Casimicrobium huifangae: one gene and its partner. The main gene of each other region encodes a partner of the protein of the gene in region 2 in a complex. Links are inferred from orthologs where the notes say so. Each region holds a gene or a part of one and is shown on either strand. Other genes may lie near its edges. The genes, in order: xseA and FKL89_RS01645.

The links.
Region 1: the proteins of FKL89_RS01645 (region 2) and xseA are in contact, whole or in part, in a cryo-EM structure (PDB 8TXR), measured with the Escherichia coli proteins. The link is inferred for Casimicrobium huifangae from one-to-one orthologs.

The regions. Positions count from the first base shown.
Region 1 is NZ_CP041352.1:1,821,136-1,833,080, forward strand. What follows is about bases 9,029-11,945. They hold xseA (exodeoxyribonuclease VII large subunit), read right to left. Parts: upstream 11,216-11,945; coding sequence 9,842-11,215; downstream 9,029-9,841. Other genes in these bases: FKL89_RS08365 (DUF1800 domain-containing protein), read right to left, coding at 9,029-9,732; FKL89_RS08375 (hypothetical protein), read left to right, coding at 11,298-11,564; FKL89_RS08380 (glutamine--tRNA ligase/YqeY domain fusion protein), read left to right, coding at 11,561-11,945. Also shown: FKL89_RS08335 (DUF3570 domain-containing protein), read right to left, coding at 1-832; FKL89_RS08340 (DUF4266 domain-containing protein), read right to left, coding at 819-1,067; FKL89_RS08345 (TlpA family protein disulfide reductase), read right to left, coding at 1,064-1,540; FKL89_RS08350 (choice-of-anchor D domain-containing protein), read right to left, coding at 1,615-3,141; FKL89_RS08355 (PQQ-dependent sugar dehydrogenase), read left to right, coding at 3,442-5,382; FKL89_RS08360 (DUF1501 domain-containing protein), read right to left, coding at 5,519-7,384; more of FKL89_RS08365, read right to left, coding at 7,396-9,028. UniProt on the Escherichia coli protein: Bidirectionally degrades single-stranded DNA into large acid-insoluble oligonucleotides, which are then degraded further into small acid-soluble oligonucleotides.
Region 2 is NZ_CP041352.1:356,459-368,271, forward strand. What follows is about bases 1,301-4,085. They hold FKL89_RS01645 (exodeoxyribonuclease VII small subunit), read right to left. Parts: upstream 2,910-4,085; coding sequence 2,691-2,909; downstream 1,301-2,690. Other genes in these bases: dxs (1-deoxy-D-xylulose-5-phosphate synthase), read right to left, coding at 1,301-1,786; FKL89_RS01640 (polyprenyl synthetase family protein), read right to left, coding at 1,797-2,681; FKL89_RS01650 (hypothetical protein), read right to left, coding at 3,027-3,482; FKL89_RS01655 (helix-turn-helix transcriptional regulator), read left to right, coding at 3,605-4,085. Also shown: more of dxs, read right to left, coding at 1-1,300; more of FKL89_RS01655, read left to right, coding at 4,086-4,396; FKL89_RS01660 (DMT family transporter), read left to right, coding at 4,520-5,566; FKL89_RS01665 (Bug family tripartite tricarboxylate transporter substrate binding protein), read left to right, coding at 5,746-6,729; FKL89_RS01670 (DUF3237 domain-containing protein), read left to right, coding at 6,729-7,211; FKL89_RS01675 (aromatic ring-hydroxylating oxygenase subunit alpha), read left to right, coding at 7,396-8,526; FKL89_RS01680 (ferritin family protein), read right to left, coding at 8,710-9,561; FKL89_RS01685 (cryptochrome/photolyase family protein), read right to left, coding at 9,763-11,304; FKL89_RS01690 (DUF2256 domain-containing protein), read right to left, coding at 11,301-11,486; FKL89_RS01695 (MerR family transcriptional regulator), read right to left, coding at 11,483-11,813. UniProt on the Escherichia coli protein: Bidirectionally degrades single-stranded DNA into large acid-insoluble oligonucleotides, which are then degraded further into small acid-soluble oligonucleotides.

The DNA of each region.
Region 1 (11,945 bases), 1.5 Mb from region 2 along the record:
GCTCGCCCAGCGGGTGCACGCCCTCGACGGCAGCCGTGTGGGCGCGAATGCCGAAGGTGTCGCGATAGAAGCGGTAGCTGGAGCGGATGGTGACGCCAAGCGGCTCGATGTGGTGATTCCAGCGGGCGAGCGCCGTGGTCTGGTCGCGCTCCCGCGGGCGCTTGTCCACCAGCTTGTAGGGATCGTTGAAGTAGCCGCTGGCAGCGACGCGGCCGACGTTGAGCTGGACGAGATCGTTCTTCGTCCACGCCTGGGTAACGCCGATCATGAATTCGTTGCTGCGCTTGTGCTCGTTCTCGACGACGCCGTTGACCGGGTTGATGTCGTCACGCGTGAGGCCGGCGCCCACGTAGAGCGTGGTGTTGTTGTCGGGCGTCGACCAGCGCACATCAAGCGACGCCGCGCGGGAGCGGTAATCGCGCTCTTCCGAGAAGGCGCCGCCCACGCCGACGCTGACGCGATCGAAGTAGCGGGTGGCCCGCGCCGTGCCGGCAGTGCGGTGGTCGCTCATGTGCGACGCGCCAGAGATGGCCGAATGCCAGCGCGGCGACGCGCCGGAGATGTCGTCGTGGACCAGGCTCGCTTCCAGCGCCCAGTTCGACGCCACGGGTGCCAGCACGTATAGCGACGGTGCGATGACGCGAATGCGGTCAAGGCCGGGTTGCCGGTCGTCGTAGCTTTGCAGCTTGACGCTAATGACGCCATCGGTCGGTGCCGATTCGGCGTGCGCCACATTCAGCAGGCCGGGTAGCGCCAGCGCCGCGAGCGTGATCGAACCGAGGCGCGGGCGAGCGTCGGTGGGCTGGATGTCGTCGTGGTCAGTTGCAGCCACAGCCACCTCCGCCAACGCCAGTGCCGCCTGAGGCCGCTTCCTTGCTGAAATAGACATGCTGACTGAAGGCGTCTTCCAGCGGGTCAGCGCCGAAGGTCATCTCCCGCTTGGCGAGATTGCCCTTCTCGAACGCTTGCGGTGGCTGCAATGCACAGCCGGCGAGGCTGGACAGGGCGAGCACGGCAAGCAGGAGGGCGGCGCGCGGTGGCGTTTTCGGTAGCTTCAGTTCAATCACTTCGCGGTCCTCGACAGGGCGTTCCTGATGGCGTCTTCCAGTGCGGCGCGGTCTTCTGTCTTGAACCCGGCGTGAACCAGCACCACGCGACCTGCCGGATCAATCAGCAGCGACGTCGGCATCGCCTTGACAGCGTAGCGGCGCGGCGTATCGCCACTCGTATCGTAAGCGATGGTGAAGCTAGCCAGGTTGCTGGCGAGAAACTTCTCAGCGTCCTGGGTTCGCGTGTCGACGCTCACCGCAACGATACGCAGGCCTTTACCGCCATACTTCGCGTGCATCTCGTTCATCCAGGGGAACGACTGCTTGCAGGGCCCACACCACGATGCCCAGAAGTCGAGATACGTCCATTCCCCACGAGCGCGGATGGCGTCAAGCGAGACAGCGCCCTGCGGGCCGGACAGTGCAAACGACGGCGCAGCGTCACCGATGACTGCCGCCTGAGTTGTGGAAACGGCGCTGCTAACCGCCATTGCAGCCGCCACCGCTCGGGCCGCATTCGCTACGACTCGCAAGATCCGATAGCTGCCAGATGGCGCAGCCTGCATCATGGCGCAGGAACGCAGAACTTCACGCCTTCACCGTCCCAGCCGAGCCCGACGAACTGGTTGTAAATCGCCAGACTGGTGGTGAAGCGATGGTTCGGGTCGTTCGGAAAGTTCGCATTGCCACGGAACAGTCGGTACACGGGGGCAAGGCCGGCAGCGCAGGAACCGCCAACGCCCTCCACCAGTGGCGCGAAGGCATAGGAGTCGACACCCTCGTTGTAGGGCAAGCGGGGCGCCTGCAGGTTGTTCGGATTGAGGCTGGCGAGCAGCGTTTTTTCGGTTTCAACCAGCGTGTAGAAGTGACTGCCGCGCTGGCCATTGCGCGCCACCTGATCGAAGTAGTAGCGCGAGATGCCGAGCCGGTCGGCTGCCTCGATGACCAGCACGTTGAAGCTTTGACCGGTTCGCGCCCAGCCGGCGACTGCATCGAGCAGCGTCTTGTCGCCATCGCGCGAGGTCATGAAGTAGTAGTCAAGCGGGGCGTAGCGATATTCGGTCATCACCCGGGTTTGCTGCGCACTGACCACGCCGAGGCCGCTCAACGCCACCGCACTGCTACCGCCCGCCGCGTTGTGCAGGATCAACAACTGTGCCTGCGCGGCGCCGCTCTCGGTCGGCGTGATTCGCAGCGATACCGAACAGCTGGCGGATGGCGGGACGCTGATACCGTCGGCACAATCGCCACCGATGCGCTGGAACGGACTCCCGCTCGGGGTGATGACGATGGCGCTGATCTGCAGCGGCAGGCTGCCGGTGTTGCGCACCTCAATGAACTGCTGACTGCTTGATGAGCCAACGACCGTCGGCGGGAATACCAGTGTGGCCGGTACCTGAATGGCCGCTGCCGAACCGGAGCCACTGGCGGTCACCGTGCTGCTGCCGCCACTCGCGTTGTGCAGGATGGTGATGGTGGCGTTGCGGGCGCCCGTCGCCGATGGTGTGAAGATGACGTTGACGGTGCAACTGGCGTTGATGGCGACCACGTTGCAGTTCGAGTTGACGGCGAAATCCGGATCACTGGACGAGACGCCGGACACGGCCAGCGGCAAGGTGCCGGTGTTGGTGACGGTGATCTGCTGCGCTGGTGCAGCGGTGCCGGGCGCGACGGCGCCAAAGCTCAATGTCGGCGGCGACACCTGCGCCACAGGCTGGCCGGTGGCCGACGTCGGGTCCGCGATGTAGGCCGCGAGATCGATCAGCTGCGGTGTGGTGACGTGACCGCGCAGGAAGGCCATCTGCACCACCAGATTGTTGATGGCGTTGGCGATATTGCCGGCGTTCTCACCCAGTTGAATTCGGTTTTGCCGGTCCAGCGGGTCGGGGCCGTGACAGGCGCCATTGCTGCAGCTGCGTTCACCGGCGACCAGCGGGGTGTTGTAGAGCACCTTGCCGTTGTTGACGTCCTGGGCCAGCACCGTGCTGCCGAGCAGACTGACCAGGCCAATCGCAGCGAACGCCGCCAGGCGCGAGAGCATGGCCGTTGCCCAGGTTGTAACTGGCCGGCCGCCCGATTCTGTGTTCTGCATCGACAACATTCTCACTATCGTTTGCGTCCCCCGATCGCTCCCGCCATTATGCCAATGGGATTGCTGTCAAAGCGCATTGGTGCGAACCTTCAATGCGTGACACGATCAGTATTGACCAGATCAGCTTTTCGGTCAAAGTACCATTTGATAAGGGCTTGGTGGTCATAATTGCCGAAATCGACATTGAGTGAAATTGGCCGTTTAGCCCAATGAAAATCGGCTTTTATGCAAAAAGTTGATGATCGCGAAGGCCTCATTCTTTCCTTGCACTGCCAATGACGATGTCATATGGTTGCGTACATGAATCGAATCTCCCGCTCTCTGTTCCGTTTTTTCGCCCGCTGTCTGGTGCTGTCGGCGTTGCCGGGCATAGTCGCCGCGCAAACACTGCCATCGGGTTTCGTCGATGAAGCGGTGGTGAACGTCGGTGCGCCGACGGCACTGGCATTTACGCCGGATGGGCGAATGCTGATCACCACGCAGGGTGGCACCTTGCGGGTGGTCAAGAATGGCGCGCTGCTCGCCACCGCCGCAATCACCTTCAACACGGCGGCCGCTGGCGCCGATCCGCGCATCTGCACCGGCAGCGAGCGCGGGCTGCTGGGCGTGGCCGTCGATCCACAGTTCGCCAGCAACGGCTATGTGTATCTGTTCTACACGGCTCGCAATGGTTCGTCGTGCGCCACTGGCGCCATCTATGGAACGGGAACGCTTTACGACGCAACCGGACGCGCCGTCAATCGGGTGTCGCGCTTTGTGCTCGGCGGCAATGATCTGATCAATCCGGCGACCGAGACCATCATCGTCAACAACATGCCATCGCCCGGCGGCAACCACAACGCGGGCGACCTGCACTTCGGCAAGGACGGCTATCTCTACGTCAGCATCGGCGATGGTGGCACCGACTATGCGGGCGATTCCGGCTCCGGCGGTGGCAACGATGCGGCGCGCGACAAACACGTGCTGACCGGCAAGATTTTGCGTGTCACCAGTACCGGTGGTATTCCGCCAGACAATCCGTTTGTCGGTGCTGGCACCGGCGTCTGCGCGTTGACCGGTGCCACGACTGCCGGCAACCACTGCCGGGAGACCTTTGCCTGGGGCCTGCGCAATCCGTTCCGCATCGCGCCCGATCCGAACGCTGCCGGCACCCGTTTTTATCTGAACGATGTCGGGCAGGGGGTATGGGAGGAGGTCGACGAGTTGCAGGCCGGCGCCGATTTCGGCTGGTACTGCCGCGAGGGCGCCCATGACAACAGCACCAGCGGCAAATGCAACCCGCGCCCGGCCAACATGATCGACCCGGTGTTCGAATACCAGCACGGTGGCACCAGCGTGCCGGGCACGACGGTTAGCGGCTGCAACTCGATTACTGGTGGTGCCTTCGTGCCCAATGGTGTGTGGCCGTCGGCCTACAACGGCACCTACCTGCTGGCTGACTACATCTGCGGCGCGATGTTCCGCATTGCAGCTACCGGCACCCCGGCGGCGCCAATCACCTCGGCGTTTGCCTTCGCCACCAGTCTGGGCGCCAACAGCGCAACCTCGCTGACCTTTGGGCCTTATCTCGCAACTCAGGCGCTGTACTACACGTCCTATGCTGGTGGCGGGCAGATCCGTCGTGTCCGCTACGGGCAGACACGCGACGTGACGCTGCAAACCTCGCCACCCGGACTGCGTCTGACGGTGAACGGCGTTACTCGCGCCACACCGTTCACCATCAACGCTGCGGAAGGTGCTGCCTTCACCATCGCAGCGCGCGACCAAAATGCGGGCTCCAGCGGCTATCGCTTCGCGTCGTGGTCTGACGCAGGAGCACGCAGCCATGCCTACACCGTGCCGGCCAGCGCCAGCACCATTACCGCAACCTTTACGACCGGAGCTTTTGTGCCAAGCCTGGATGTTGACAACGACGACCGCTTTGACGCGGCGACCGACGGGCTGCTGATTCTTCGCTATCTGCTGGGCTATCGCGGCGCTGCGCTGGTGGCCGACGCCGTCGCTGCAGCCGGGGCCGAGCGCGCCTCGGCCGCTGCCATCGAAGGCTATCTTGCGGCCGTACTGCCGGATCTCGACATCGAGGGCGACAATCTGCGCCTGGCGACCACCGATGGCCTGCTGATCATTCGCCACCTGCTGGGTCTGACCGACGATACTGCGTTGATCAGCGGCGCTGCCCGCCCAGGCAGCAGGAACGTGGCGCAGATGAAGAGCTATCTCGCAACTACGCTGCAACCCTGAGCGGCACCCATTGCAAAAAAGCAAACTCGGGCAGGAGTGACGCGCGCTGCGCGGATACGAAGGAGGATATGAAAAGAAAAAGGCGCGAATTTCGCGCCTTTTCCCTTTTTGACCAGGCTGCCAACGCAGCCGGTGGTCAGGCCAGAAATCCCATGTCAAAGCCGTTCGGGTGGGCCGCCCGTACGGTCGGGAACATGGCGTCAATCTCGGCGTTGGTGGTGAGCGGCACGCCAAACCATTTGGCAATGGTCGCCATCACGGCATCACCCGACGTGGTCGCCAGCAATTCGCCGCGGTCGAGCGCGTGGTTGAGGCCATTGCACTTGGCGCCGGGTGCTGTCAGCGAGCTGTTGTAGCGGTCTGGCGGAATGCCGACGCGCGGCACGGCGCCGCAGGTGGTATCCGGGCTGACCCAGACCTTGCTGGTGGTGGTGAGGGAGTCGATATACGCCTGCGATACGTTGTGGTTCATGCCGTAGATCTTGCCGCCCTGCACCGCGCCGCCAAGCACGAAGTGGTGGCTGCCCCAGCCATGATCGGAGCCCGCGCCATTGGAGTCGAGCGTACGCCCAAAGTCGGTCATGGTCAGCAGCGTGACGCGATCCTGCGCGCTGCCGGGCAGATAGCCGGTGCCGGCGGCGTCACGGATGCGCACGTTGCCCATCGCCGACCAGAAGGCATTGATGGCCTTGCTGATGCGGCCATTGAGCCTCGGGTTGTTGTCCCAGAATTCGGTGCCGTGAGTGTCGAAACCACCGATGGACACAAAGAATATCTGCCGCTTGACCGGGGTGGCAGCCGTGGCGCCCAGCTGGTTGCTGGCGCGGATCATGGCGGCAACCATGCGCAACTGTTTGGCCAGATCGTTGCCGCTGTCGACGCTGAGTACGGTCTGGAATGGAGCGACGATTTCCTCAGTTGGTGGGCTGTTGAGGAAAGCCGAGCTGACGTCAATTTCCGTCTGGATCGACTGGTTCATCGTTTGCCGCCACTGGTCGTGGTAGACCGACACGTTCTCGGCGGTGGCATTGATGCGGCCGCGGAACGCGTTGTAGAGAGGCGAATTCCAGCTGTAGCCGTTGCTCACCCGAATCGGGCCACCCGTCACGCAGTAGGGCGATGTCGGGTTGTTGTTCATGAACGTGGAGCCCGTGTTGCAGACGGTCGGCGTCGCCGGTGGCGTCGTGGTCGCAGTCTGCAGGCGCCCGATGGAGCCTGTACCGACCTGATAGGCGATAGCGGTAGTCGGCGAGCCGACGTCGGTCAGCATGAAAGTGTTCACGCCATCGATCGAAATCTGCGTGGATACCTTGGCGCCAACGTTCAACGCAGCGATCGCCGGGTTGGCTGCAATCCTGCCACCGATGCCGACGGCCGGATTGGCCACGTTCGCGGTGCCGCTCATCCAGCCTTTCTGCTGGTCGTCGTGCGAGTACAGGTTGACTGGCAGGGGCGGTCGTGTAGCCGACGAACCGTACCATTGCGCGCGCGTCAACGGTGCCACCAGCGGGCCAACGTTGGCGATCACGGCGAGCTTGCCGCTGTTGTACAGCGAGCGCAACTCGGCGTAGCTCGGATGTAGCGCAAACTGGCGACCGTAGGTGTGGGTGGTGAACACCGAGTTGGTGCCGGGATCGGTACCTGTCGACGAGATCGACGTCGCCGCCAGCTGTGCGTTGGTGTAGGACAGGTCACCGGTGGACGTCGTCTGATTTTGCGGATCGCTGCCGTTGGCACGACCCTGACGATAGCGGTCGTACTCGGTGGTTCCGGTGCCATTGCTGTCGCGATAAGGGATCAGTACATTGGAAGCGTCCTGGCCGCCATAGAGGAAGACGCAAACGATGGCCTTGTAGTCAGCGCCGACTTCGGTGGTGCCGACGCCGCCAGCAGCATGCGCGACTTTGGTCAGCGCTTCCAGCGTGGGCAGTCCGCTTGCGAGTGCGAGCGAGGTGGCCTGCTTGAGGAAGCTGCGGCGTTCCTGAAAGTTCTTGGGTGTCATGGTGGTGCCGCCTATCGTTGAATCTGGAATTCGGGGGTGTGTACGGCAAGCCACAGCGCGCTCTTGACGCGATCACGCTTGCGGTCCTGCCAGGTCGTGATGTTGCCCGCCGTGGGCGAGCCGGGCAGGGTGTAGACCGGATAGGCCGTATCCAGCGCACTGGCCAGCGCCGTCTTGTTGGCGGGACTCAGCGTGCCGCCAAGCAATACCAGATTGATGTAGTCGAACAGGCTGCTGCTGCTGGCCTGTATTGCGTAGAGATCGGACAGGTTCGAGAAGATGCAGTCCGGCGTATTGGTCGAATCGCAGGTACCCGAGAAATCACCCTGACCGTTCTGCTTGTACAGATTGTTGCCGTTGCTTGAAGTGATCACGCTGCCAAAGAAGTTTTGCGTGCTGGCGACCGCCGTCGTGGTCGTGATTTCGAACTCCGGCGCGATCGCAGCATTGCTGGACACCGGGCCGGGCGGTGCAAACTCCGGATGGAAGTAGTTGAACACCGTCGGTGATTGCAGCGGCCCCTGGCTGATGCCGTATTCGACGTCGTTGATGTAGTGCAGCTGGTAACGGCCCGACGCTGCCGTGCCATTGAAGGCGCGCAGGATCGCGGAGAGTCGCAGAATCGGCTCTTTCAGCTTTCCGAATTTTGCGTATTCGGTGGCGGTCAGCGTTGTAGCCGGTGACACCGCTTCGTCGTCAAGCAGGATGGCGCGCAACACGGCTTTCATGTCGCCGCGAATGCCGCTGCCGTTGTCGTTGAAGACGGTGGCGACACGCTGGACATACGCCGGTGTGGGCGTCGAGGTCACCAGGAACTTGATCAGATGGCGGCTGATGAAGGGGCCGACATTGGGGTGACAGAACACGTTGTCGATCGCCGAGGTCAGCGTGGCGTTGGCCTGCGTCACGTTCACGCGGGTCCCCGTCGTTACGCCGGAGCCAGTGGTGGTGATTGCGGGAAGCAGGCCGTCCGACCCGCCGGACGCAACCGGCTTGGCGACATTCAATGCAGCGGTGCAGGCGGCGACGGGCGAAGCATAGTTGTATTTGAGCAACTGCTTCGACAGCGCGCTGTGCTTGCCGGGAAAGGCAATCATCGACCGTGCCCAACCGGTCAGCACGGGTGGAAAGGACTCACCACCAGCATTGTTGGGCGGATTGTTGTCCGGGCTCCAGTACCAGGAGGGATGGGTTGTGGAGTAACCGTCGAGGCAGCTATTGCGCGGAATTCCGTACCCGGGATCGCCGGCCTTGCAATACGGGTCATCGTAGGAAAACCCGGTGAACACTTTGGCGAATCCCTTCACCGTGTTCTCGTCGTAGCTCGGCGTCGCGGTGGCGGTGCCGTCCGGATTGAGCATGAACAGCCCGACGGCAAACAGTTGCAGAATTTCCCGCGCGAAGTTCTCGTTCGGATTGGCGCTGCCGCCATCGTTGCGCAGGTGGCTCAGGTAGCGCCCCATCGCTGGCGAGAGCGCCACCTTGTTGAGGATGTCGCGGAAATTGCCGAACCCATTGTCGGCCAGCAGATCAAGATAAGCGGCCAGCTCGAACGGGTCGTTCGATCCGCCGTTCTCGGAGACCACGAGGACTTCCGACAGCGCGAACGCCAGACGTTGTCGCAGCTGGTCTGGGCTCTTCAGTGCCTGGCCCCAGAACGCCTCGCGGCTCATCTCGCTGTAAAACGTCTGGCCGGCGGCATCGTACTCAACTTTGCGCGCGAGCAGGTAGTCAAAATGCTTCTGGCCGCGCGCCATGTTGAGCTGATCGTTGAGCCAGGTCGAGCGTTGCTTTTTGTGATTGCTGCCGGACACGGCGGCATCCGGCGTCAGCGCGACGAACGACTGGATGTCGTTGAGGCTGGGACCGAACGTGGACTGGATGAGGAAGCGCGCAGCATCGACCTGATCGGTCGTGGGCGCTGCGAAGGTGGTGTTGCAGCCACCGGCAACAAAGGCCTGCATGACGGCAGCGTTGGTTCGAGTGCCGTAGTTGACGTTGCTGGTGCCAGCGCCTTGCTTGCTGTTGGTGATGCCAAGCAGCGCACGGTTGATGACAAGGGCGTCCTGTACATCGAGGAAGCCATCGCCATTGATGTCGAGTTGTGCCAGGTTGCTCGCGATATTGCTTTCGACCGTGGCTGCGGTGGTACCGGTGCCGGCCACCAGCGCCGCACCACGCATGCCTTGCGCGTACCGGGTAATCAGCACGCCATCGCGCAACAGATCAAAGCTGGCCGGGTCGGTCAGGGTACCGACGCCGGAGACGTTGAATGGACAGGCAGCGTGCGCGCCTGCAGATACAAGCAGAAGCGCGCCAAGCACGCGTGCAGCGAAGAGTGGTTTCAAGGTTCGACCCCTTTGTCAGCGGACGCCGGCATGTTATGACATCGGCATTACCGTCACAAGTATCTTGACGCATTGACGCGCAAATTCAGTCGCTTTTCAGCGGCTGTTGCTAGCCATTGGACGGATTTACTTTTACGTCTGTAATTTCGTCAGCAGTGACGCGGACCCGGCGCCGACGCGAATGCAACGTCAGTTGCTCCCCGATGGATACCGGCGAGTGGTCGGTGACCAGCGCGCCGTTTCCGTCGTAGACCAGCACATAGCCGCGGTCAAGTACGTTCTCGGGATTGAGATGCGCGAGCGCCGTAGCAGCGCGGTCGAGGCGATGCTGCACACTGAGCAAACGGGATCGCATGGCGGGCGCCAGCGCATGCTCGCATCCCGACAGGCGACGGGCAATGGCCGGGGGCGGAAGCTGCCGGGCAACGAGGGTGCGCGCCAGCGCTTCCAATCGCGCGTGCTGCATCGGCAGCTGCCTGGTCAGGCAGCGCTGCAGTCGCGCCTCGGCGCGCAGCAGGGCTTCGCGCCAGGGCGCAAGCTGGCCGAGACTGCTGCGCAATTGCGCGGCGAGATGATCAAGCCGTTCGGCGAGCCGGTTGCAGCGGTTGTCCAGCGCGTCGATCAGGCGCTGTGCCCGCTCGCCCAATGCCGTGCGCAGCCTATGCTGCTCTGGGGTGACCATTGTTGCGGCTGCGGTTGGCGTTGGCGCTCGCACGTCGGCGGCAAAATCACAGAGCGTGAAATCAGTTTCGTGGCCGACCGCGCTGACAATGGGCACACTGGAAGCGGCAACGGCACGCACCAGCGCTTCATCGTTGAACGCCCACAAGTCCTCGATACTGCCACCACCACGGCCGATGATCAGCACGTCGCACTCAGCACGCGCGTTGGCGGCGTTGAGCGCCACGAGCAATTCGCGGGGCGCGCTCGCACCCTGTACGCTCGCCGGATACACGACTACCTGCGCGCGTGGCCAGCGGTCGCGCAGTACACGCAGCATGTCGGCAAGGGCAGCGGCCCTGGTCGACGTGATGAGCCCGATGCATCGCGGGAATGCGGGCAGCTCGCGTTTCAGTTCATCGGCGAACAAGCCCTCGGCGTCGAGTTTTGCCTTGAGCCGCAGGAACGCTTCGTAGAGACGACCCACGCCCGCCAGGCGCGCCTGTTCGACGGTGAATTGCAAACTGCCGCGCGGCTCGTAGACCGAGGGACGCACGCGCAACTCCACCTGTGCGCCATCCTTCAATTCAAATCCAGCCAGCGCAGCGCGGTTGCGATAAAGCACGCAGGCGATTTGTGCCGCGTCGTCCTTCAGGTCGAAATAACAATGGCCCGACGCGGCGCGTTTGAAACCGGAGATCTCACCTGACACCCAGCACAAGGGCAGCGCACGTTCCAGCGCAAGCTTCGCGCGCTGCAACAATCCGCTGACCGAAATAGGTTCGGCGTTGTTGATGGTTTCTGCGGGTTCTGTCCAGGACATGTCGACGAAAGCGGTACCGGGATTATTCTGAGGAGCACGCCAACGTCATCGCCTGCAAACGCTGATTGTGTGGTGCAAGTGCTTGATCGAGTTTACGTTTTTGCAGGACAGACTGCGAGCAAAAAGCAAAATCGAGAACCGATGCGGGCTGCGGCCAGATCGGCAGAGTTATCCGGTCAGTTATCCACAATCGATGTGGGCAACTTTCCCGATTCCGGGGACCGCATTGGGGCTGGCGTCGCGCAGCGGTGACTTTTCCAGAACGCTGATGGACGCGCGTTCGGCGGTACAAAAGCGCATCGTTACAATGTTGCGACCGCACAATACGACATTGTCCAATCTCGAATGAGTTCCGTGACCAAGGGCGCACCGATCAAGGGCGCTGTATCCGCCAGCAGCGCCACGCCAGTCGGCAAAGAAGAATCCAGGGTCGTTTCCAACTTCATTCGACAGATCATTGATGCCGACAATGCGAGCGGAAAACATGGCGGCAAGGTCATCACGCGTTTCCCGCCGGAGCCGAACGGCTACCTGCACATCGGCCACGCCAAATCGATCTGCCTGAACTTCGGCCTCGCCAAGGATTACGCTGGCGTCTGTCACTTGCGCTTCGACGACACCAATCCAGTCAAGGAAGACATTGAGTACGAAGAGTCGATCAAGGAGATGGTCCAGTGGCTGGGCTTCTCGTTCAAGGATCATCTCTTCTACGCCAGCGACTACTTCGACA
Region 2 (11,813 bases):
GCACGGCCGGGTCACCCTGATCGATGAATTTGTCGGGCAAGCCCAGCATCAGCAGGCGGTTGCCGAGGCCGGCATCAGCGAGGAATTCGGCGACGGCGCTGCCGGCGCTACCGGGTACTGAGGCCTCTTCCACCGTCACCAGCAGCTCGTGTGAGGCTGCGAGTTCGCGGATGAGCGCCTCATCGAGCGGCTTGACGAAGCGCATGTTGGCGACCGTCGCGTCGAGCTTGTCGGCAATGGCGAGGGTCGGATGCAGCATCGAGCCCCAGGCGAGGATGGCGATTTTGCTGTTGCCGTTGGCCTTGCGGGCGATGACGCCCTTGCCGTGCGCCAGCGGTGCGATCGCAGCATCCGGCGCACCGTGTGCCGCGCCACGCGGGTAGCGCACGGCGGCGGGGGCCGCGAGCGCGACGCCATGTGACAGCATCGCACGGCATTCAGCGGCGCTGGACGCACTCATGATGGTCATGTTCGGCAGGCAGCGCATGAAGGCGACATCGAAGCTGCCCGCGTGGGTGGGGCCGTCAGCGCCGACCAGTCCGGCGCGGTCGATGGCGAACAGCACCGGCAGGTTCTGCAGCACCACGTCGTGCACCAGCTGATCGTAGGCCCGCTGCAGGAAGGTGGAATAGATCGCCACCACCGGCTTCAGCCCCTCGCAGGCAAGCCCGGCAGCAAAAGTCACGCTGTGCTGCTCCGCGATGCCGACATCGAAATAACGATCCGGGAATTCTTTCGAGTAGCGCACCATGCCCGAGCCTTCGCGCATGGCCGGCGTGATGGCCACCAGCTTGTCGTCGCTGGCGGCGGTGTCGCACAGCCAGTCGCCGAAGATGTCGGAGTAGGTCTTCTTCGGCACCACGGCAGGCGCCGCCGGGATGCCGGCGGAATGATCGAACTTCGGCACCCCGTGATAGAGGATCGGGTCGTCCTCGGCGCGCTCGTAGCCCGCGCCCTTGCGGGTGACGACGTGCAGGAACTGCGGCCCAGTGCGGTCCTTCACCTTGTTGAGCGTGTCGACCAGCAGGTTCACGTCGTGGCCATCGATCGGTCCGATGTAGTTGAAGCCGAACTCTTCCCACATGGTGCCGGGCAGCACCATGCCCTTGGTGTGCTCTTCCCAGCGTCGGGCAAAACGAGACACCGGCGGGATGGCGGACAGCATGTTCTTGCCCATGCGACGCACGGCGCCATACATGTTGGAGGCCAGCAGCCGCGCCAGATAGTTGTTCAGCGCGCCGACCGGCTCGCTGATTGACATCTCGTTGTCGTTGAGGATCACCAGCAGGTTGGCGTCCATCGCTCCAGCGTTGTTGAGCGCTTCGAATGCCATGCCGGCGGTCATTGCGCCATCGCCGATGATGGCCACCACGCGGCGGCTCTCGCCTTTCGCCTTGGCCGCCACGGCCATGCCGAGCGCGGCGGAAATGCTGGTCGATGAATGCGCCACGCCGAAGGTGTCGTACTCGCTCTCGTCGCGCTTGGGAAAGCCGGCCAGACCCTGCCACTGGCGCAGCGTGTTCATGCGCTCGCGGCGGCCGGTCAGCACCTTGTGTGGATAGCACTGATGGCCGACGTCCCACACCAGCCGGTCGTGCGGGGTGTCGTAACAGTAATGCAGGGCGACGGTCAGCTCGACAACGCCCAGGTTTGACGACAAATGGCCGCCCGTCTTCGACACCGAATCGAGCACGTAGGCGCGCAACTCGTCGCAGAGGCCGCCAAGCTCGCTCTGCGGCAGGGCGCGCAGTTCGGTCGGCAGGTTGATCGTTTCAAGCAGTGACATGGGCTTTCCGTTACGCGGTGCGCTGCGCCATCGCACGCGCAAGTGCGGCCAGACGGTCGCTGTTGAGGTGGGTGGGCAGCGCGGCGACGGCGTCAGCGGTGAGCCTGTCCGCATAGGCGCGCGCCGCGTCAATGCCCATCAGCGACACAAAAGTGGGCTTGTCATTGGCAGCGTCCTTGCCTGCCGTCTTGCCGAGTGTGGCGCTGTCGGCGGTGGCGTCGAGCACGTCGTCTACCACCTGAAAGACGAGACCGATCTTCTGCGCATAAGCCGACAGCGCGGCGATGGTTGCCTCATCTTCTTCCGCCAGCAGTGCCGGCAGGATCACCGCTGCCTCGAACATGGCGCCGGTTTTCAGCGCGTGCATTTCTTCCAGTGCGGTCTGGCCCATCGGCTTGCCGACGTTGGCGAGATCAATCGCCTGCCCCCCCGCCATGCCGTACGCGCCCGAGGCGTCTGCCAGCTCATGAGCCGCAGCGACGATACCGGCAGGGGATGCCGGCGCCGCCAGCAGCACGGCGAACGCCAGCGGCTGCATGGCATCGCCGGCGAGCATGGCGGTGGCTTCACCAAACACGACGTGATTGGTCGGTTTGCCGCGCCGCAGGTCGTCGTTGTCCATGCACGGCAAATCGTCGTGGATCAGCGAGTAAGCGTGGATCATCTCCACGGCGGCAGCGGCGTGATCGGCAAGCTCAGCGGTGGCGCCAATGGCTTCGGCGGTGGCGTAGGCGAGCAGGGCACGCAGCCGCTTGCCGCCGCCGAGTGCGCTGTAGCGCATCGCCTCCAGCAGGCGACCGGACGCGAGTTCACCTGCGGGTACCCAGCGGGCGAGTGCGGCTTCGGCGCGCTCGCGATGCGCCGCACTCCATTGATCGAGACTGGCGATGGACATCAACAACAACTACTCTTGCTTGAACGGCTTGAGCACATCGCCTTCGAGCACGCGCACCTGCTGCTCGACCTGCGCCAATTCGCCCTGTGCGTACTTCAGCAGTTCAGCGCCACGCTTGTACGCCGCGAGCGAATCTGCCAACGGCAGGCTGCCGCTTTCGAGGTCAGCGACCAGCTTTTCCAGCTCGTCGAGCGCGGCTTCAAAGGTTTTCGGGGCGGTTTTGGCCATGACGCGGCAGTGCACCGGGAGCCGGCGGATGCGAAATCGTAAACATTCGATTTTACGGGCCGAACGCCGGGCCGCCCCGCTCTACCTGCCCTGCAGACGCTGGCTGGAGTAAAGCGCCTACTGCCAGGGCCGGAAGAACGCCTGATCGGGGCCACAGGCCGCCGCGGCACCCTTCAGCGGCTCACCGCGGATGGGGATGCGCGCCTGCTGGTCGCCGGAGAGCTCGGTGAGGATGTCAAAGCTGCCATCAGCATTGACCTGCACACTCACCCGATGCTCGATGCGGAACACGCGCCCCATGCCCGGCTGCGAGCAGACGCCACGCCAGCTGGCGCTCCGCTTGCCTTCGCGCACATCGGTCAGCGTACAGACGACGCCCAGTGCGGCCATCACGCCCTGCCAGTCGCGGGCGGACAGATCGTCGTTGCTGTAGGTGTCAACGCAAAGATCACGCACCTTGCGGTTCCAGTCGACCCGATAGGCACCTTCCTTCAGTTTGGGCGCGGCCAGCACCGGCGTGGCACACCACATGGGCACCGCAAAAACCAGCAAGGACAGAAAAACCTGGCGCATCGTAAATTCCTGGGCATCAGTCGCGGCGAGCCAACAGTCACCGCGCAACAGCCTGTCTGTGTGAGTTGGGCAGCATAATCCTTACAGAGGAAGCACGCCGTAACGGGCGCAAGGAGGAGACCATGCAAGTCTGGTCGTTACCGGGGTCACCCGCTGCGGGGGTAGCCAGCGTGCTGCCGGCACTGGTCTCCGGGATTGCCGGCGCTGACTTTGCCGCGCGAACGCTGGCACGGCTCAACGATGCGTTGCCAGCAGCGTCATGGTCGGTGTACCGCCTGCGTCGTGATGGCCCGCCACGCCTGCACCTGTCGGCGAGCCATGGTGTCGCCGACACCACAGTCGACTGCTTTGCTACCTACCGCAACAGTGGGCTTTATCGTGACGACCGCAGCTTCGCCGCTGCCGAAGCGTCGGCGCAGGCGCCGGTGATGATCCGCACGACGCCGGATGACCTGCCCAGCCCACTGCACCGGCAGGCGATCTATTACCGTCACGCCATGCTGGAGCGGCTCTCGGTGGCGGGCCTCGACGACGACGGCTCGCTGCTGGCGATCAATCTTTACCGTCACCATCATCAGGGTTTGTTCGGCGATGCCGAAGTCACGCAGTTTGCTGCGATGGCGCCGATGCTGTTTGCCATCGTGCGTCGGCATCTGGAGCTGGATGCAGGTATCACAGCGACACCGCTGGTCGATCGTGCATCACAATGGCGCGCCTCACTCGGCCGCCGCTGTCCGGCGCTGACCGCACGCGAGCTGGATGTGCTGACCGCCGTGCTGCGCGGCCTCACCTATGACGGCACCGCCGCCGAGCTTGGCCTCAGCGTCGCCACCGTGAAAACCTATCGCGCCCGCGCCTTCACCCGGCTTGGCATTCACTTCAAGAGTGAACTGTTTGCCGGATTGATGCAATGAGCCTTCCGGAACCGCGAACCGGCACGGCAAAGATGCAATCACTGGGCGCGGACGATCTTCTTCACGAGCGTCTTTGCGAAGGCCAGAGCGGTAAATCAACTGGACGAGGAGGGCCGTAGTTCAATGCGGCAGGAAATTTTTTTTGCAATCGCGGCAGCGGTTTTGTTTGGTGCCAGCACTCCTTTTGCCAAGCAATTGCTGGGGGAAGTGCATCCGCTATTGCTGGCGGGTCTGCTCTATCTTGGAAGCGGGCTTGGACTGACCAGCGCGCGGGCGATTCGCGACGGCGGATGGAAAAGCACGGGTTTGTCGCGGACCGAATGGCCGTGGCTCCTCGGTGCGATACTTTTCGGCGGCGTTTTGGGGCCGGTCGCCCTGCTGTTCGGGCTCAGTCGCATCGATGCGGGGTCGGCGTCCCTGCTGCTGAATCTTGAATCCGTCCTCACCGCGCTGCTGGCGTGGATTGTCTTTCGCGAAAACGCTGACCGGCGAATCATCGCGGGCATGCTGCTAATCGTCGGTGGCGGTGCGGTACTGTCCTGGCCGTACGGCGGCGGCACAACCGCAAGTGGAAGCAGTATGGGTCAACTACTGGTTGCCGGCGCATGCCTTTGCTGGGCCGTTGACAACAACCTGACGCGAAAAGTGTCAACGGTCGATTCGCTGTTCATCGCCGGCAGCAAGGGGCTGATGGCTGGTTTGACCAACACCGCGCTGGCCTTGGCGACCGGCGCGCAATGGCCATCGTTGGGCGTTGTGACCGGTGCGCTGCTGCTGGGGCTGCTCGGTTACGGCATCAGTCTGGTGTTCTTTGTGCTGGCATTGCGCGGCCTCGGCACCGCGCGAACGGGCGCCTACTTCTCGACGGCACCATTCATCGGGGCGGCGATCTCGTTGTTCTGGCTTAGCGAAAGTGCCTCGCCGGCGTTCTGGCTGGCCGGCGCGCTCATGATCGCCGGCGTATGGCTCCACCTGACCGAGCGCCACGAGCACGAGCACACGCACGAGCGGCTTGAGCATTCGCATCGCCATGTTCACGACGAGCATCATCAACACTCGCACGACGATTCGATTGAAGACGGGGTGCCGCATGAGCACATGCACGTCCACAACCCCCTGACGCATCAACACGCCCACTTTCCCGACATCCATCATCAGCACCGACACTGACGGAGGCCGGTGTCAGAGCAGGGAAACCGGGTCAAGTGACAGCTCCCGCCACAACAGGCATGATGAGTGTGACGAAGCTCGGGCTGACAGATGGGCTATGTCGTCATCCTCGCGGAGGACAGACAGCACCGGCGCTTGCGACGACACTGCTGGGCGCATGTCCAGAAGGAGGATTCATCATGCCCGGCAATCGCTTTTTTACTGCGCTGGCGCTCGCCGTCGGCGCGCTTTGCACACTGGCCAGTGGTGGCGCGTTGGCCCAAGCCTTTCCGAACAAACCGATTCGCCTGATCGTCGGCTTTCCGGCCGGCACCGGGCCCGATCTGGTGGCCCGCGTGGTGGCGCAAAAGCTGCAGGATTCGCCCGGCTTCAATGTGGTGGTCGACAACAAACCCGGCGCCGGCGGCCTGATCGCCGCGCAGGAGGCCGCCCGCGCCGCGCCTGACGGTTACACCCTCATGCTCGGAGAAGTGGGGCAACTGGCGATCGCGACCAGCAGCTACAGCCGCCTGCCGTATGACGTGCAGCGTGACTTCGCGCCGGTCAGCCATATCGCCAACACCGATTTTGTGTTGCTCACCAACCCCGACAAGAACCCGGCCAAGACCGCGCGTGAATTCGCGACTTGGGCCAAGGCGCAGCCGAAGTTCTTCATGGGCACGTTTGGTGCCGGCACGCCAGGACATTTCGGCGCCTACATGTTTGGCGACGCGGCTGGTGTGAGCGTGGAACCGGTGCACTACAAGAGCACCGGTGACGCGGTGGGCGGCTTGCTGGGCGGTGACATCCCGGCCATGTTTGCCACCGTCGCCCTGGCAGCGCCAAACGTGAAGGCCGGCAAGATGCGGGCGCTGGCGGTCAGCAGCGACAGTCGCGCGCCGGCTCTCCCGGAGGTGCCAACGCTACGTGAACAGGGCTTCGGTTCACTCGAATTCTCGGCGTGGTTCGGCATCGTCGCGCCGGCGAAAACGCCCGACGAGATACTGAAGCGGCTCAACACCGAGGTGGTCAAGGCAGTAAGCGGTGCCGAGGCGCGCAGCAAACTGCAGGAGATGGGCTTCAAGGTCACCGGCAGCTCGCGCGCCGAGTTCGCCGCCATCATTCGTGATGACACTGCACGCTGGGGCAAGGCTGTCGCCGCGACCGGCTTCAAGGCCGATTGATGACTGATCCGATACTGGCAACGCCATTGCTGGAGCCGGTGGCCCAGCTGACCGTCACGGTCGGGGCGCCCGTTGAGGCGGGCGCTGTGACCGGCGTCGAAACGCGTGGTCAGCGCCGCATCATCCCGATCACTGGCGGCAGCGTGCGTGGCCGCCTGCAGGGGCGGGTGCAGGCAGGGGGCGCTGATTTCCAGATCATCGTTTCGCCGACGATGGCCGTGCTTGATGCCCGCTACGTGCTGGCGCTCGACAGTGGCGAGCATGTTTACGTGCAAAACCACGCACTGCGGCGGGGGCCAGCTGAAGCCATCGCCCGGCTGGCGCGCGGCGAGCCGGTGGACCCGGCAGCGATCTACTTTCGCTGCGTGCCACGCTTTGAGGTGTCATCACCCGCGCTGGGCTGGTTGACCGAGAGCATCTTCATCGGGACTGGTGCCCGCTTTCCGGATCGGGTCGAGCTGGCGTTCTTCCGCGTCGGCTGAACGCGGCTGCTGATCGCGAATCCCCACCCGGCAAGGCCCGGTGGGGAATCATGGGATAATTCAGGCGTTTGACGACGCAGCCTCCGGCCCCCAGGGTAGAGGTTGACTTAGCAAGGGTTGGGTGCCTTCCGTTAATTGCACCTGGTTTGTGTTGGGTTAACTCCTGTGACTGGAAAGGTTTGCGATGAGCCGCCTTCTTTCCGCTGCGGAATTGTCCGCGCCGGTTTCACAACTTCCTCCTGCCGCCTACTTCGACGAGGCGCTGCTTGCGCGCGAGCGTGAACTGCTGTTCGCGCGCGGGCCGGGCTATGTCGGGCACGAGCTGATGGTGCCGAACGCTGGCGATTACGCCGTGCTCGCCAGTCGCAACAACGCCCACGCACTGACCCGCACCGAACGCGGCGTCAACATGATCTCCAATGTCTGCCGCCATCGCCAGGCCATCATGCTTGACGGCCGTGGCTCGCTGGCACAGAACGGCGGTAACGTGGTCTGCCCGCTGCACCGCTGGACCTATTCCGGCGAAGGTGAGCTGATTGGCGCGCCACACTTTGCCTGCAATCCCGAGCTCAACCTGCAGAACAAGGGCTTGAAGGCCTGGAACGGGCTGCTGTTTGATGGCCCGCGTGACCCGGTGGTCGATCTTGCCGCATTGTCGGCACAGACGCGGCAGACGCTCGATTTCTCCGGCTACGTTTTCAACCGCAGCGTGGTGCACGATTGCGACTACAACTGGAAGACCTTCGTCGAGGTCTATCTTGAGGACTATCACGTCGGGCCGTTCCATCCGGGGCTCGGGCAGTTTGTCACCTGCGACGATCTGGCGTGGGAGTGGGGACGCGAGTTTTCGGTGCAGACGGTGGGCCTGTCGCGCGGCTTCGACAAGCCCGGCTCGCCCACCTACAAGCGCTGGCACGAGCAGGTGATGCAGTTCCGCAACGGTGTGCCGCCGGAGCAGGGCGCCATCTGGCTGACCTACTACCCGAACATCACGGTGGAGTGGTATCCGCACACACTGGTGGTGTCGTCACTGTGGCCGCAAAGCGTGAGCAAGACGGTGAACGTGGTCGAGTTCTACTACGCCGAAGAGGTTGCCCTGTTCGAGCCCGACTTCATCGTCGCGCAGCAGGCAGCCTACATGGAAACCTGTGTCGAGGACGACGAGATTGGTGTGCGCATGGACGCCGGGCGTCGGGCGCTCTGGAACGAAGGTCGAGTAGAAGTTGGCCCCTATCAAAGCCCGATGGAGGACGGCATGCAGCACTTCCACGAGTGGTATCGCGCCCGTATGGGTGACGCGGCGGCTGGGCTCTGAGGCCTTGGCGTAACGGCTTTTACCGGGATTGACGGCAGCAGGGGGCGTGAACCCCTGAATTTCGACTAATCGACTTGCTGACGTTTTCGGCGCTTAGCCCTTATCCAACAAGGCTTTCGCCGAAAAGCTGATGGCGGTACCTTGCGCGCACAAGGTCGATGGCGAAAGGGAAGTTCGCGATTTTCAGACCGCCTGCGGCCCCGCCAGCAGTGTCTTGCGGTACTTGTTGAGGTCGTTCAACGATTCCAGGCTCTTGCCGAACAGATTTGACAGGTTGTGCAGGATCATCTTGACGACCTTGCCTTCCCATTCCTTGTCGAACTTGATCTGCACGTCGAGCCAGCGCTCCAGCCATTCCGGGTCGGGCAGCTTGCTCTGCACGGTGTCGTTCGGGAACAGCGCCTGATTGACGTGCAGGTTGGTCGGGTGCATCGGCTTGCCGGAGCGACCGCTGGCCGCCATCAGGAAGCCGATCTTGGCAAAGCCGGCCTTGACCTCGTTGACCTTGTCCACCGCGGCGCGGGCGATCGCCTGCTTGAGGTATTTGAGATAGGCGCCAGCGTGGCGGGCCTCGTCCTTCGCGATCAAGCCGTAGATGTGCTTGATCAGCGGCTCGCTGTGCCATTCGGACGCGCGGCGATACCAGTGGTTGAGGCGTACTTCGCCGCAGAAGTGCATCATCAGCGTTTCCAGCGCGGGCGCCGGGTCAAACTCGAAGCGCACGTTGTCGAGCTCGGCTTCGGTCGGCACCAGCTCCGGGCGGAAGCGGCGCAGGTATTCCATCAGCACCAGCGAGTGCTTCTGCTCCTCGTAGAACCAGACCGACATGAACGCCGAAAAATCGCTGTCGCCACGGTTGTCGCGCAGAAACATCTCGGTTGCCGGCAGCGCCGACCACTCGGTGATGGCGTTCAGCTTGATCGTCTGCGCCTGCTCATCGGAGAGCTTGCTGGCGTCAAAACTGTCCCACGGCACGTCGGTCTCCATGTTCCAGCGCACGCGCTCGAGATCCTTGAACAGTTCGGTGTAAAGCATGACGGGGAGACTTTCGGTGAATTGCCGGGCACGCCACCGCAGACGGTGATCGCTGCAGGTATTGACGCGTGCCGATTAAAACGCAATGACGGGGCACGATTGTATCGGCGTAATACGAAGCATCTTCGGTGCCGGTTCTTACAGTGTTCTTACTGAACCGTGACGCAAGGGTTACCGATAGTCGTTCGCCGGTCGGCGCGCTTACAGCCGGTCCAGGTCGGCGAGCATTTGCTCACCGTGTACATCAATCGCAGTGCGCTCGTCTTCGCCCAGGCGCGCCAGATTGCGCACCATCAGTGCCGTCCGCGGGTTGCCGGCGAACTCGCGCTCGTGCCTGATCAGAAAGCGCCAGTAGAGCGTGGTCATCGGGCAGGCGTCGGGGCCGGTTCGCACGTCGGGCCGGTAGCGGCAGCCGTAGCAGTAGTTGCTCATCCGCTTTATATAGGCACCGCTGGCGACGTAGGGCTTGCTGGTGAAACGGCCGCCGTTGGCGAACAGCGCCATGCCGGCGGTGTTGGGCAGCTCCACCCAGTCCACGGCGTCTACATACACCGCGAGATACCAGTCGGCCAATTGTTGCGGCGAGATTTCCGCCAGCACGCCAAACATGCCGGTCACCATCAGCCGCTGGATGTGGTGCGCGTAACCATGTTCCAGCGTTTGCCCGATGCACTGCCGTATGCAGTTCATGCCGGTGTCGCCGGTCCAGTACCACTTGGGCAGCGCGTTGGCGTGGCGAAAGTGATTGGCGTCGCGCAAGGCCGGCATGTCGAGGTAATACACACCGCGGATGAACTCGCGCCAGCCCAGCACTTGCCGGATGAAGCCCTCTACACCGGCCAGATCAAGCTTGCGCTCGCGCCACGCCGCTTCCGCTGCGGCGATCACCTCGCGCGGGTTGAGCAGCTTCAGGTTCAGTGACGACGACAGCAGCGAATGCCAGCCGAACGGCATGCCAGCCCACATGGCGTCCTGAAACGGGCCGAACACTGGCAGGCGGTCCTCGATGAAACGCTGCAACGCGACCAGCGCCTGCTCGCGCGTGACCGGCCAGTTGAAGTTGCTGAGCGATCCCGGATGACCAGCAAACTCGCGCTCGACCAGCGCCATGACCGCCTGCGTGGTGGCGTCGGGTGGGAATTGCGGCGGCGCCGGCAGAAAGCCCGGGCCATCGCGACCAAATCCACGCCGGTTCTCGGCGTCGAAATTCCAGCGACCCCCGACGGGCTCCTTGCCCTCCATCAGCACGCCGTGCTGGCGCCGCATGTTGCGATAGAAGAATTCCATGCGCAGCGATTTGCTGTCGCCAGCCCAGGCGGCGAACTCGTCGCGCGAGCACAGGAAGTGGCGATCGCTGCGCAAGTCGAGCGGCACCCGCGATGCCGCCGAGAACGCGTTGAGCCGCTGCCAGACGCGCCAGTCACCCGGCTCCACGCAGATCAGCAGTTGCGGTCGCATGCTGGCGACTGCGGCCTGCCAGCCGTCGGCCAGCGTCGCGTCGCCGTGATCGTCAAGGCGGCGATAGATCACACGGCAGCCGCTTGCCGTCAATTCGTCGGCGAAATGCCGCATTGCGGAGAGGAACAGCGCGGTCCGCGCCTTGTGTGACCAGACGTGGGTGGATTCCTCGCGCGCCTCCACCATCAGCACGGCGTCCTGCGCCGGGTCAAAGCCGTCAAAGGCGGCGGAATCGGCATTCAACTGGTCGCCGAGCACCAGCACCAGATGACGGCAGTCGTTCACTGCCCATCCCCTGTCGTCGGTGCCGCGCTGCGGGCGCGACGGCAACGCTCCGAGCAGTACTTCACCTCGTCCCAGTTTTTCGCCCAGGCCTTGCGCCAGACCATATCGCGGCCACAGACCGTGCAGGGCTTTACCGGCAACGATGCCTTATTGCCACGGAAGGAGTTGCGTTGTTGCGTCATGCTCCGGCTGTTTCTTTGCTGGACATGTGGAGCCGGGCATGCCGCGCGATATCGTCAACCGAGGCGATCAGGGTCACGCCCGCTGGCTCACGCCGAAGCCGCCCGATCAACTCACCGACAGCCCACACCGGTATCGCCGCCGGCAGTGCCTCGCGCAGGGCCTCCAGGCTTGCCATTGCTATTTTCGGACTCAGCGACGCGGCGAACGAGGGCACCACAACGGCCGCACCCAACTGGTTGGCCGCTGTCGCGATGTCGGCCACCGGTGCCTGCATGCCCAGCGACAGACAGTGCATTCCTTCACCGAGCAGCAAAGCCTCGGCAGCG